DNA from 2 places in the Colwellia sp. BRX8-4 genome. Region 2 is predicted to be linked to the other one. Evidence: riboswitches for the same ligand, from Rfam matches in the RefSeq annotation. Region 2 holds a riboswitch; the other holds the start of a gene.
What was found. A riboswitch is a leader RNA that binds a small molecule or an ion and turns the genes downstream of it on or off. The one in region 2 is predicted to bind lysine.
Positions count from the first base shown of each region.

Region 1 (6,369 bases), on a different contig from region 2:
AAGCCAAAACCGTCAATGACCAAAATAATTGCTCTCGACATAATTGTTCTCATTTTATAAATTTATTTAAAGCAGGGGATAAAAAGTTAAGGCGACTTTACAGTCGCCTTAATAATGGATTCATCTCAGTTGAGTATCAATAATTAGGTAATGAGTTGATGTATCACAGGTTCAACAATAACTGGCGCTACTGAAATTTCAACCGCACTTAAGTATTGTTTAATCGCTTGAGTTGCTTGAGCGTCATCTTTGGCATGAACAATAGCAATGATGTCACCTTCAGCGACTTTCGTGCCTTTTGGTTTAATATCACTAAAGCCGACACTGTAATCTAAGCTTTGATTATGGTCGACACGACCACCACCCATTTCTACTAATGCCATACCTATAGCACGAGTATCCATAATGCCAATGTAACCAGCTTTTGAGGCAACGATGTTTTTAGTCATATTAGCTTTAGGCAGTAAACTTTCACTGTGGGTTAATAAATTAGCTGGGCCACCCATCGCGGTGATCATTTTGCCAAATATTACAGCGGCTTTACCTGATGTTAATGCTTCTTCGGCTAACGTTGTTGCTTGTTCAATATCACGGGCTATTTTACTGGTTAATAACATTCGAGCAGCAAGGGCTATGGTGACTTCATGCAACCTTGGCTCACGATATTTTCCAGTCAAATAGTCAATAGTTTCTTGTATTTCAAGTGCATTACCCACTGTGGTACCTAGCGGCTGATTCATATCAGTGATTAATGCTTGTGTCGGTGTTCCTGCGCCATTGGCGACTGAGACAATTGAATGAGCTAATGCTTGAGCTGATTCAATATCGGCCATCATCGCGCCATTGCCTACTTTTACATCCATGACTAAAGACTCGAGGCCAGCTGCTAATTTTTTTGATAAAATAGAAGCAGTGATCAATGGGATGGATTCTACTGTGCTCGTTACGTCACGAATTGAATAAAGACGTTTGTCGGCTGGTGCTAAATCTTTGGTTTGTGAAATAATTGCTGTGCCTTGCTCTTTAACTGTTGCTTGGAACTCTGCAAGGCTAGGGCGAACATTAAAACCAGGGATGGCCTCTAATTTATCAACCGTACCACCAGTATGACCTAAACCTTGTCCTGCAATCATTGGCACATTAGCCCCACATGCCGCGACTATTGGTGCTAGCATTAAGCTTACTTTATCACCAACACCACCCGTTGAATGTTTATCTACAATGGGTTTGTTTAATTTATTATGCCAATCAACAACCGTACCCGAGTCACGCATAGCCATGGTTAGATTAACAACTTCATCGGTTGTCATGCCATTAAGCCAAATAGCCATAGCCATAGAGCCAACTTGTGCATCGGTGAAATCACCTGTTTTAAGACCGTCAACAAAGCATTGAATTTCATCTACAGTTAAAGCTTGTTTATTACGTTTTTGACGAATGATATTTTGAGGTAAGTGCATAGTGATCCCTTTAGATAATAATTGAGTTGAAAAGCATTAGGTAACAATTATGTAAACGTCCATGCTTTTTAATTTGTTAATTGGTTGCTAATAGCATAGCTATGTATTGCTTTTATTTAGTATTATAGTTGAGCCATAACTAGCTGTTTAATACATTTAATAGCCATATATTGTGTTTTCCTGACTCATGTGTCAAGATCTAATCGTGTTTTTCTGACCAATTGGTCAGATTATTATACTATGCCCGTTGTTTTACTAAAAGAGTATTGTCATGTCCCTGTTAGAAGCCTTTGGTTATGTTGCAAGTGTGCTAATTGCCTTATCGTTAATGATGTCTAATATCAAACGATTGCGTTGGATAAATTTATTTGGTGCTGCTGCCTTTAGTGTTTACGGGTACTTTATTGATGCCTACCCTGTTTTTATTTTAAACGGTTGGATAGCTTTGGTTGATGTATACTATTTAATCCGTATTTATCAAGAAAAAGATCAATTTGATTTAATTAAATTAAAATCAGTGGAATCATCTTTTTTCAACTTGTTAAAGGAACGTTACGGTAAAGATATCATTGGCTTATGTAAAAACTTTCAGTGGCAGCAACTTGATGATGCCGTGGTATTGTTATTGTTTAGGAACATGAAACCCGTAGGATTATTTGCTTATCGGGAGTTAGATGAGGACGGTAAGGTTGAAGTGCTACTCGACTATATCATTCCCGAAGACCGAGATTTTAAAGCAGCCAAATTTATGTTCTCTGCTGAACAAAATCAACTAAGACAAGAAGGTATTAAACATTTAATCGTCGAGCCATCAGATGATGCTCATGAACTTTACTTGAGACGGGTTGGCTTTACCAAAAAGGCTGATCATTACGAATTATTAATAAATTGAGTGTACTGAAGACTGCAAGCAGATAAATACCGGGTTTAAAAGGGCAAGCAATAAAATCCCGCCATCACCTTAAATGAAGTGGCGGGGTCTTCGCTATTAGCGCGTTAGTTCTTTTTTGAATCTTCTAAATCTTTAATCTGCACGGCTATTTTTTCTGCTTCAGCAGTGATCATCGAATATGACTTTATATCTCCATTTCTTTGCGAAAACATCGCTTGTTCAAGCTTAGCTTCATAGAGTTTATTTAATTTTTTTATCGGGTCTTTTTTAAATATTCCAAACATTTTATTTACCATTGAGTTGGTTACTGTTAGTTATACGTATACAAATCGATTTTAGTTTTTATTATTTACATTTTAATTAAAAACTTATTGTATCGTGCTACGTGTTGCAAAAATTTATTCTCATTATAAGAGGGAAAAATGGAAAAAAATAAATTCAGCTCAGAATGGTCCTTACTCCAAAATCAGTTTGACAGCTATGAGAAACATTCGCTTTATATAAAACTTATTGCCGTAATCGTTTTACTAATAGCCATTATATCGAATGTAATCACGATTCCTATCTTTTTAATCTTAGTCGTTTTATGGCTTCAAGATGCTGTTTGGAAGACATTTCAATCACGTATTGAGACACGGCTTTTACAGCTGGAAAAATATATTTCAGCCGACAGTAGTGAAAATGTATGTCAATTTAACTCTGAATATCATAAAGTTAGCTTATCAGGTCTTGCCTTAATTAAAGAATATGCCTGTCAATCAATTAGGCCTACTGTTGCATTTCCTCATGTAGTATTGATATTCATCTTATGGGTTCAGCATGTGTTGTAGTGAGTTAGCTTATATTGATAAATCACTTATGACTTTAGATAACTATTGTTTTATTCGCGCTAAAATCGCGTTATTTTTTGGATAATTATTATGAACTTAGACAAATCGACTAAACGTATTGATAAAAGAGTTAAGAAAGGATTTCAAGGCTACCCACAAATTTCATTAGCTTATTTTGGTCAGTCAGCTGATTGTGCTACTGAAGTTGTGGTTGGTTTTATTGCCGCTGAAGGTGATGCTCCACAAGAGCAAAAATTTACCAGTAAAGGTGATGCGAGAAAAGATGAAACTATTCAAACAACACTATTAAAAGTTATTGAACGTGCTGATGCAAAAACAGTGGTAGAAGTTGCGGGTGTTACCCTTATTAAATAATATTGCTGGCTAATTACTGTCTGTTAATAGGTCAGTGAATATTGAGTTTAAAAATTAAAGATGACCATAATTTATAGATTTTCTGACGACTATATAAAGCAAGTTCACCAGCTTTATAAAAGTGTATGGTGGGGTAAAGAACGCTCACTCGAAGACACTCAAAATTGTATTCGTGGTTCTCAAATTTGTATTGGTATTCTCGATGTAGACAATGAGCTCATTGGTTTTACGCGAATTCTAAGCGACTTTATCTATAAAGCAATCATCTTTGATGTGATTGTAAGCGCCTCTCATCGCGGTAATGGTATCGGTCAGCAATTGATGAGCCTGGTTAAAAACCATGATAAATTAGTCAAAGTAAAACATTTTGAATTATATTGCTTACCTGAACTGGAGAGCTTTTATAAAAATCTTGGTTTTTCAACGGATGTCGGTGGTATAAAATTAATGCGCTGCAGCAACCGTTAATTTTTATATAAAAGCCTAGCCATGCTTTAGTTGAACTACGGGCAATGCTATTAAGCTATTATTTCTAAAAAAGATCGACTTAGCCTGTTGATTTATTATTACAGATAGGATTTAATCCACATGTCGGTTATTAGAATAAATACTCAAATTGTATGTTTTTAATAATCAACCAGAAGAGGAGCAGTAGCTAGGTAGATAACACGAAGAACCACCATTCTTTTGACTGTTATTGAGGGAGACTATTGCCGAGAGTAATTAGCGAGTGGCGTTATTTATTCGGTTACTAGGGCTGAATCCCTAGGATTGTCACCTCTAGTTAGTATGTTAAGTGCTAATTAGATTATGGTGGAGAGCTTCTGGCTGAAAAGTTTAGTTTATCTTACCAAGAACACTTCTTAATTCAGCCATGCTCTTCCTTGAAGTTTATAAAGTTACCCTATAATTATTACTGGGGGCTTAATTAGGGAGACCTTAGATGTCATTATTACCTTTTACTGTTGCAAAATTTGGCGGCACAAGTCTAGCTGATCATCAAGCGATGTTACGATGCGCTCAGATCATTAAAAACGATGCAAGTAACAAAGTTGTTGTCGTATCTGCAAGTTCAGGCGTTACTAATTTACTGGTTCGTTTAAGTCAAAAAGATGTATCTCAGCATGAACAATTAACAATCATTAGCAGTATTCGCGCTATCCAATTTAATATTACCCAACATTTAGCTGAAGAAACACAGCTAAACTTTCAAATTGATCAACTGCTAAATGAGTTAAGCGAGTTCTCTAACGCGCAATCACTTAATTATTGCCCACGCATAGCCGATGCAATTTTGTCATTTGGTGAACAAATGAGTTCATGTATCTTTGCACAAGTCCTTAAATCTGTTGGTGTTAATGGCGAAATGTTTGATGTTCGCCAAGTCATGAAAACCAACGCATTATACGGTAAAGCCGTTGTTAACCTTGAGATGCTCGCTAAGAACGCACAGCAATTTCTTATGCCTTTGCTGGTTGATAAAGTTATCGTTACCCAAGGTTTCATTGGTCAAGATGAGGACGGTCATACGACAACCCTAGGCCGTGGCGGATCTGATTACAGTGCCGCGCTTTTAGCCGAAGCGTTACATGCCGATAATCTTTCTATTTGGACTGATGTTGTCGGTATTTTTACCACAGACCCACGTATTACCGAGCATGCCCGTGCTATTAAAGAAATCAGTTTTGGCGAAGCGGCTGAAATGGCGACCTTTGGCGCAAAAATTCTTCATCCGGCAACACTCATTCCTGCGATGAGAAAGAATATTCCGGTTTTTGTTGGTTCAAGTAAGGAACCAGAGAAGGGGGGTACACGCATTCAACAGTTTGTTGAATCGAGCCCAATATACCGCTCAATAGCCTTACGTAGAGAGCAAACATTAGTAACGGTAAAGAGTCCTGCTATGCTACATGCTAGTGGTTTTCTTGCACAAGTCTTTGGTATTTTAGCCAAACATGAACTGAGTGTTGATTTAATTACCACCAGTGAAATCAGTATTGCGCTAACCTTCGATAACCCTACGGGTTCGACGCAAGCGCTTTTAAACTCAACCGTTGTTGAAGAATTAGAACAGCTTTGTGAAGTGACCGTAGAGCACGGTTTATCGTTAATAGCGGTTATAGGAAATAAAATGCATCGCAGTAATGGCGTTGGTACCAGTATTTTTGAAACTATCTCAGGGATAAACGTGCGGATGATTTGTCATGGCGCCAGTGAACATAACTTATGTTTCTTAGTCGACGAGAAACAAGCAAATGAAACCGTTGAAAAGCTACACAATGCCTTATTTTCATAAGCTTTAAGCGTATTATTTCTTTGGTCAGTACAGAAAAAAGATAAAACACCTTGCCGTGTTTTATCTTTTATTTATCACGATTCGTAACTTAACGGATCGGTAACATTATTATCACTGAAAGCTTCTAAACGCTCTTGGCAGGCACCACATTTTCCACAGGCTTTTTCACGGCCGTTATAACACGTCCAAGTATTATCATAGCTTAAGCCCATTTTTAATCCATCGGTTAAAATATCACTTTTAGTAACCGTTAAATAAGGGCTAAATATTTCTACTGACTCGTAGTTAGCTATTTTACACACCTCATTCATTTTCATTACAAATTCGGGACGACAATCAGGATATATTGCATGGTCTCCTGAATGTGCGCCGTAATAAACTTGGCTAGCCCCCACTGAAACGGCATAACCGACCGCAAGTGATAACAAAATCATGTTACGGTTAGGTACAACCGTTGATTTCATACTTTCAGCTTCGTAATGACCTTCAGGAATATCAATATTGTCGGTTAATGAA
Region 1 is NZ_JACGVS010000012.1:19,579-25,947, reverse strand. It holds gene H4J56_RS11360 (phosphopentomutase) at 1-41, opposite strand, end outside; gene deoA (thymidine phosphorylase) at 144-1,460, opposite strand; gene H4J56_RS11350 (hypothetical protein) at 1,732-2,352, shown strand; gene H4J56_RS11345 (DUF6435 family protein) at 2,457-2,636, opposite strand; gene H4J56_RS11340 (hypothetical protein) at 2,775-3,182, shown strand; gene H4J56_RS11335 (hypothetical protein) at 3,273-3,557, shown strand; gene H4J56_RS11330 (GNAT family N-acetyltransferase) at 3,618-4,025, shown strand; lysine riboswitch at 4,191-4,389, shown strand; gene lysC (lysine-sensitive aspartokinase 3) at 4,501-5,853, shown strand; gene queC (7-cyano-7-deazaguanine synthase QueC) at 5,928-6,369, opposite strand, start outside.
Region 1: it holds a riboswitch for lysine, as region 2 does, so the genes downstream of both, lysC (lysine-sensitive aspartokinase 3) here and dapA (4-hydroxy-tetrahydrodipicolinate synthase) in region 2, are expected to answer to the same signal.

Region 2 (6,369 bases):
AAGGCATTTGTTCAATGCGTAAATTGAACTGTTTATGTTTCGAAATATCTTGTACTTTATTTGCCATATCTGACATAGGAATGGTAATAAAGCGGTTGAGTATTATTGTTATTAAAAGCGTCACTAAAATAAGCATGAAAATAATGACGCTATAACGCAAGAACATGTTGTTTGTTATACGTTTAATATAGTCAGTACCAACTTGTATATAAACGTAGCCAACTTTTTTATCTTGCTGGGTAATGGGTACCATAAGCTCTATAATATAAGTACTTATCTTTACTGAAGATAACTCCATTATTCTATCTGTTTTTTCAAGTATAGGTGAGCTCATACTTTTATTATAGTTCGCAAAAAACACTATGCCTTCAGGCTCAGGGGATACTTTATAAATATGAACGTGGTTAATATAAGGGACAGATTTAAGCATGGATAAATAATGATCAGTTAACAGCGTTTTATCATTAACAAGATTGGTGCTGCTGGCATTAGCGATAAGCTCGGCCCAATATTTTGTATTAGTCGCTGCGTCTTCTTTTGTATCTTCAATAAATGAATTAGCGATGATAAAAGAAGAAAGAGTAACAAACAATACAATGAAACCGATGATCATAATCATCAGTTTTTTCTTTAATGAGTGAATGCGTTTCATTTTTTCCATATATTTATAGTAACTTAAATTTTATATTGAGCAATTAAATTGAACAATGATAAAGAGAAAAACCCTTTTGCTTAGCTAAAATTTGTGTTCTACCAATCGCTTCTTCCATGATGGGTTGATAACGGAGAAAACTATTTGCCACCACAGTGACTTGTCCTTTCGGTTTTAAATGGGGTTTTATTTTTGAAAGGAATGTCTCTGTTGCTTGATAATTGGTTTTAAGGCCCTGATGAAAGGGTGGATTTGAAATAACGTAATCGTACTTACCTTTTAGATCTGACAAGCTATCTGATGGAAAAACGTGGCCAGTTAAATTATTTAATTTCAATGTTGCTTGCGCTGAATATAATGCTAAGGCACTAACATCAAGTAAGTGTAACTTAATTTCAGGAAAAACTTTACCCAAGTAACTGGCTATGACTCCGGCACCACAGCCAAAATCGAGTAGCTCGCCGGTAATTTTTTTTGGTAAATTTTCCAACAATACCTGAGTGCCAATGTCGAGGCCGTTTTGACTGAATACACCAGGCAAGGCAACCACATCTACACTTATGTCTTTAATCATAAAAGAATATGGCTTTAGCCAGTTGTCTAAGATAAAAGACTCTTGCGTCGCAATTATATTGCTTGCGAATAATAAGCAATGGCGAGCAGCATCAATTTTTGCACAATCGCCAAGCTGTTGTTCTGTCAACTTTGCTAATGACTTAATACCGCTTTTATTCTCACCGACAACCAAAACTAAACATTCATTTGCTATCGAGTCTTTTATCATCGCGAGCATAAAAGTTAACTCGGCCTTACTTTTAGGAAACTGAATAATCACTAAGTCGTGGGCAGTCTTACTTTGATAATAGACATTAAATACCGCAGTCATTTGAGTGAGGTCTAATCGTTTGGCTTGTAAATGTGATTGATAATTCGTGTTATAACATGTCATCACTGCTTGAGGGTGAAGTGCATGGTATTCTTCAAAAAAATCGTCAATAGGTAAGTTGATAAATAATGGCGCTTTTGCTTTTAGTAAATCGGGATTACGCAGCAATAATTGATTGATGTTATCTAACAAAGTTATTCTCAAATAATTGGGTTATGGCATTCATAAATATATAACTTATACCCTAAATTAATTAACGGTATTTTATACGCTTAACGAAAAGATATGTTTATAATAGCCGCTATTCTACGTGAATATTATTATCATGTCAGAAAGGCGAATAATAAATTTGCAAATCACCATATAAAATTCAGGGAGTGGGTTATTTTTACTAAATTTTTTACTTGGTTTAAAGTGAAACTAATACGCAGTGATAAGCGTGCATGGTTATTAAAATTTCGCTATTTTACCGTCCCTAACTGGTTTAGAAAAACACCTGTCGCTGAAGTTTACTTAGCACTTAATGACCCTTATAGCTTTATGCTGATTCAAGTGTTACCAGAGCTAGAGCAACGTTTCAATATTCAATTTAAATTGTTCTTAGTCTATGAAAGTGTTCCAGGGGTAACTATCGATCCCAAATTAATGCGCACTTGGGCAATAAAAGATGCCAACTTTATTGCTGATCAATATCAATTGAAAAAAATAACGCAACGACCGACTCAAGAATCACTCTTTACTGGTCAGCAAATGTGGCAGTTGCGACCTAAAACACTCGATAATGCTTGGCAACTCTTTCAACAGACTTGGTCGAATGATTTTGATTACTACTATCATGCTTCTACACCGGTAATAAATTATCAAATTAAAAATTTAATACGTTTAGTTAAACAAGGGCATTACTTACCTTCGTCTATTTTTATTGCGGGGCAATGGTTTGTTGGTATTGATAGGCTTGAACATCTAGAAAAACGTTTGGCTGACTTTGGTTTAGCAAAAGATGACAGTGTTGCTGTTTATCAAAAAAATAAATTAGTCTTTGCTGAGCAACAAGTGAAAGATAATGCAGCTGACATCGCTGACACGAAAATATTAGAAGCCTTTATTTCATTACGAAGCCCTTATTCTTACATTGGTTTATTACAAGCAGAAAAGTTAAGTCAGCATTATCAGATCCCTTTAAAGATAAAGCCGTTATTACCTTTGATTATGCGGGGGTTAACCACGACAGAAAATAAAGAACGTTATGCTGTTTTTGATGCCAGTCGTGAAGCTAAAAAACTTAATATTCCTTTTACCGGTATTGCAGATCCTTTAGGGCAAGGTATTTTTAATGCTTTTCAAATTTTTTCGTATGCAGAACAACAAAATAAAGAACTCGATTTTATTAAGTCTGCGTTTAAGGCCATTTATGTTGACGGTTTAGACTTATCAAATAAATCGGTAATCGAATCTTTATGTCAGCAGCATAAAATCAATTATCTACAAGCGTTAGAATATAATAATGAACATGACTGGCAACAATGGTCTGATACCAACCAAAGTACTTTAGATGGCATGGGGTTATGGGGAGCGCCTTGTTTTCGATTTCAAAATGTTATTTGTTGGGGGCAAGACCGCTTGGCACAAATTGAACAAGCGATCATTGTTTCATAAGATATAATATATCCGTATTATCTTCATTTAGAGCACTATTGACTCAACATTAGAATAAATGTTCTAATGTTGTTGTCCTGAATTCAATAAAGTTTTGTTTTTTCAAACAAGCGAAACTTATGATAAAGGGCCAGAAGAGGAGCATTAACCAGGTAGTTATCATAAAGAGATCAAGCTCTAATGATTGGTAACGAGGGGGATTAATGCCGAGGTAAGTAATTTTTTGATAATTTACTTATCGGTTGTTTGGGTTGAATCCTAACAATTGTCACCAACTTGGTGGGGAGCTTCTGGCCTTTGTAAAGCCTAATGCTCTTCACATAAGTGATTGTTATCTTGGTTATTACAAACGCCTAAAAGTTCTCCGAACGAACAGAGTTCGAGAGAAATGAATCAAATAAAACTATCAAAAAAAATTAGCTTAACAGCTAACCCAACGCTTCATCATACTATTTTATGGACCGCATTAATTACGCCATTACTTGATGATGGTCAAATCGATTTTCCAAGCCTCAAACAATTAGCTATTAGTCAGTCTGACGCCGGTAATGGTATTGTCTTGCTAGGTAGTACAGGAGAGGGCCTGGCCTTAACATCGCAAGAGCAAGTTAAGATTGTTGAATTCGTTTGCCAATTATCACTCAGCGCACCTTTAATGGTTGCTGTTGGCGGTTATCAGTTAACCGAGCAAATTAATTGGATAACAGCTTGTAATAAATTACCTATTTCAGCCTACTTACTTGGTAGTCCCATTTACTCAAAGCCGGGTGTGATAGGTCAAACGCAATGGTTTAGTGCTTTACTTGATGCCGCCAACTTCCCCTGTATGTTATATAACGTCCCCTCTCGTAGCGGTGTTTCTATTGCTATTGAAACTTTACAGGCGGTGCAAAATCATCAGCATTGTTGGGCGTTAAAAGAAGCCAGTGGCGATTTAAATCAGGTACTCGCCTATCGCCAGTATTGTCCAGATATTGCCCTATATAGTGGTGAAGACGCCATGATGCCTTACTTAGCACAAGCAGGTGTAAAAGGGTTAGTTTCGGTTTGTAGTAATGTCTGGCCGGCAGCGACTCATCAATACGTCGAGCTATCACTAGCTGGTGAGACTAAAGGTTTATTTCCACTTTGGCAAAATGCGGTCGATGAGCTTTTTCAGGTGGCAAGTCCCATACCCGTAAAAGTATTAATGCACCAAAATAAAATGATCAACACTCCCTTTTTACGTGCGCCGTTAACCCATTTAGAACTTAACGACTGCAACTCGCTGTTAGCATCAGATAAATTAATTAATCAATGGCTTGAAACTCAAGCTAAGTGATCCCTTTAAGTATTAACATGAGAATTTAAAATGAATTGGCAAGAAACATTAACACAATTAGAAGCAGGTACTGTTCGTGCGGCAAATCAAGATAAAGCAGGAAATTGGCAGGCCAATGTAGCCGTAAAAGAAGCTATATTATCAGCATTTAAAGCGGGCGAAAACATTGCTTTTGATGGCATTTATAAGGGGTTTGTCGATAAACATAATTTACCTGCGCGTGAGTTTACCGCTGACGATAAAGTGCGATTAGTACCGGGTGGTTCTTCAGTTCGCCGTGGTGCGCATGTTGCTCCTGGTGTCATTATTATGCCACCCGCTTACATTAATGTTGGGGCTTTTGTTGATACAGGTACTATGATTGATAGCCATGCATTAATTGGCTCGTGCGCCCAAATAGGTAAAAATGTTCATGTTTCTGCCGCTGTTCAAATTGGTGGTGTTTTAGAACCGGTTGGTGCAAGCCCTGTTATTATCGAAGATGGTGCCTTTCTAAGTGCTGGTGTGGTCATTGTCGAAGGTATTGTTGTTAAAAAATGGGCTGTTTTAGCGCCAGGTGTCTCACTTTCAGCGTCAGTGCCTGTTTACGATTGTGTGAATGAAGTGATGCTTGAAAAAGGTGCTGATATTCCTGAACGTGCTGTAGTGGTGCCAGGAACACGTCCGGTTTCAGGGGCGTGGGCGAAAACGCACGGTTTAAATATGGCTTGTGCATTAATCGTTAAATATCGCGATGAAAAAAGTAATGCCTCGTTAGAACTCGAGTCTATTTTACGTTAAGCCCTCTAAGGTAAAGCAGGAATATCATGTCTGAGTTAGTAAATACTACCTATTGTTTTGATTCTCCTTCGGCGCTTGAATTAAGCGCTGAGTTAACAAAACAACAACCTGAAAGTAGCCAGCAAGAAGGTTACTTTGTTTATCATCTTGATGCGCTTAAAGCCCATTTAGCCGAACTACAACGCCAAGACGTCATTAAGTTATGGTTTGCGGTAAAAGCGAACCCGTTATCTAACATCATTAAAACCTTAGACGATGCGGGTTTTAATTTTGATGTGGCGAGCAGTGGCGAATTAAATCAAGTCTTAAAGCAAGGTATTACACCCGAACGTATCTTAAATACCGGTCCGGCAAAATCAAAAGCACAAATAACGTCGTTCATTAAACAAGGGGTTAATATTTTTGTTGCTGAAAGTTTGAATCAATTAATTTGGTTAAATGAAGCAGCTATTGAGCATGATGTTAAGCCAAGAGTGCTGTTGCGGGTTCAGTTGCAATGGCCAGAGGGTGAAAAAAACCCTTTAGGGGGAAATTCCCTAACACCATTTGGTTTGTCGATAGAGCAGTGGCAAAGCATTAAAGTCGTTAACTTTCCTGGTATTGAGTTGTGTGGTTTACATATTTTTCAATGGGGCAATATGCTCAGTAATGAAAAAATGTTCTCGCTGTGGTCACAAATGGTTGCACCATTAAAAGGTTTAGCTGATGACATAGGTATGCCATTAAAAATCTTAGATTTAGGTGGCGGTTTAGGTATTGATTATTTACAGCAAGGCAAAACACTTTCTTGGCAGAAAATTATTACTGATCTGGCGATCATAAAGCAGCAGGCAGGTGCCGAAGAGTTATGGTTAGAATTGGGCCGTTTTGCGGTTGCTGAGTGTGGTTATTATGTGGTCCCCGTTGTTGATAGAAAAATGAATTATGGTCAAGAGCAGTTAGTCTTAGCCGCAGGTATCAATCATTTGTTAAGACCGGCGATAACCGAACAGCCTTTTCCGGTAAATTTACTACGAGAGTCTACACGCGAAAAACAGTTGTTTGATATTCATGGTCCGCTATGTACCAGTATGG
Region 2 is NZ_JACGVS010000001.1:99,946-106,314, reverse strand. It holds gene H4J56_RS00455 (sensor histidine kinase) at 1-652, opposite strand, end outside; gene H4J56_RS00450 (methyltransferase) at 696-1,730, opposite strand; gene H4J56_RS00445 (DsbA family protein) at 1,953-3,194, shown strand; lysine riboswitch at 3,321-3,492, shown strand; gene dapA (4-hydroxy-tetrahydrodipicolinate synthase) at 3,583-4,515, shown strand; gene H4J56_RS00435 (2,3,4,5-tetrahydropyridine-2,6-dicarboxylate N-succinyltransferase) at 4,546-5,295, shown strand; gene H4J56_RS00430 (PLP-dependent decarboxylase) at 5,322-6,369, shown strand, end outside.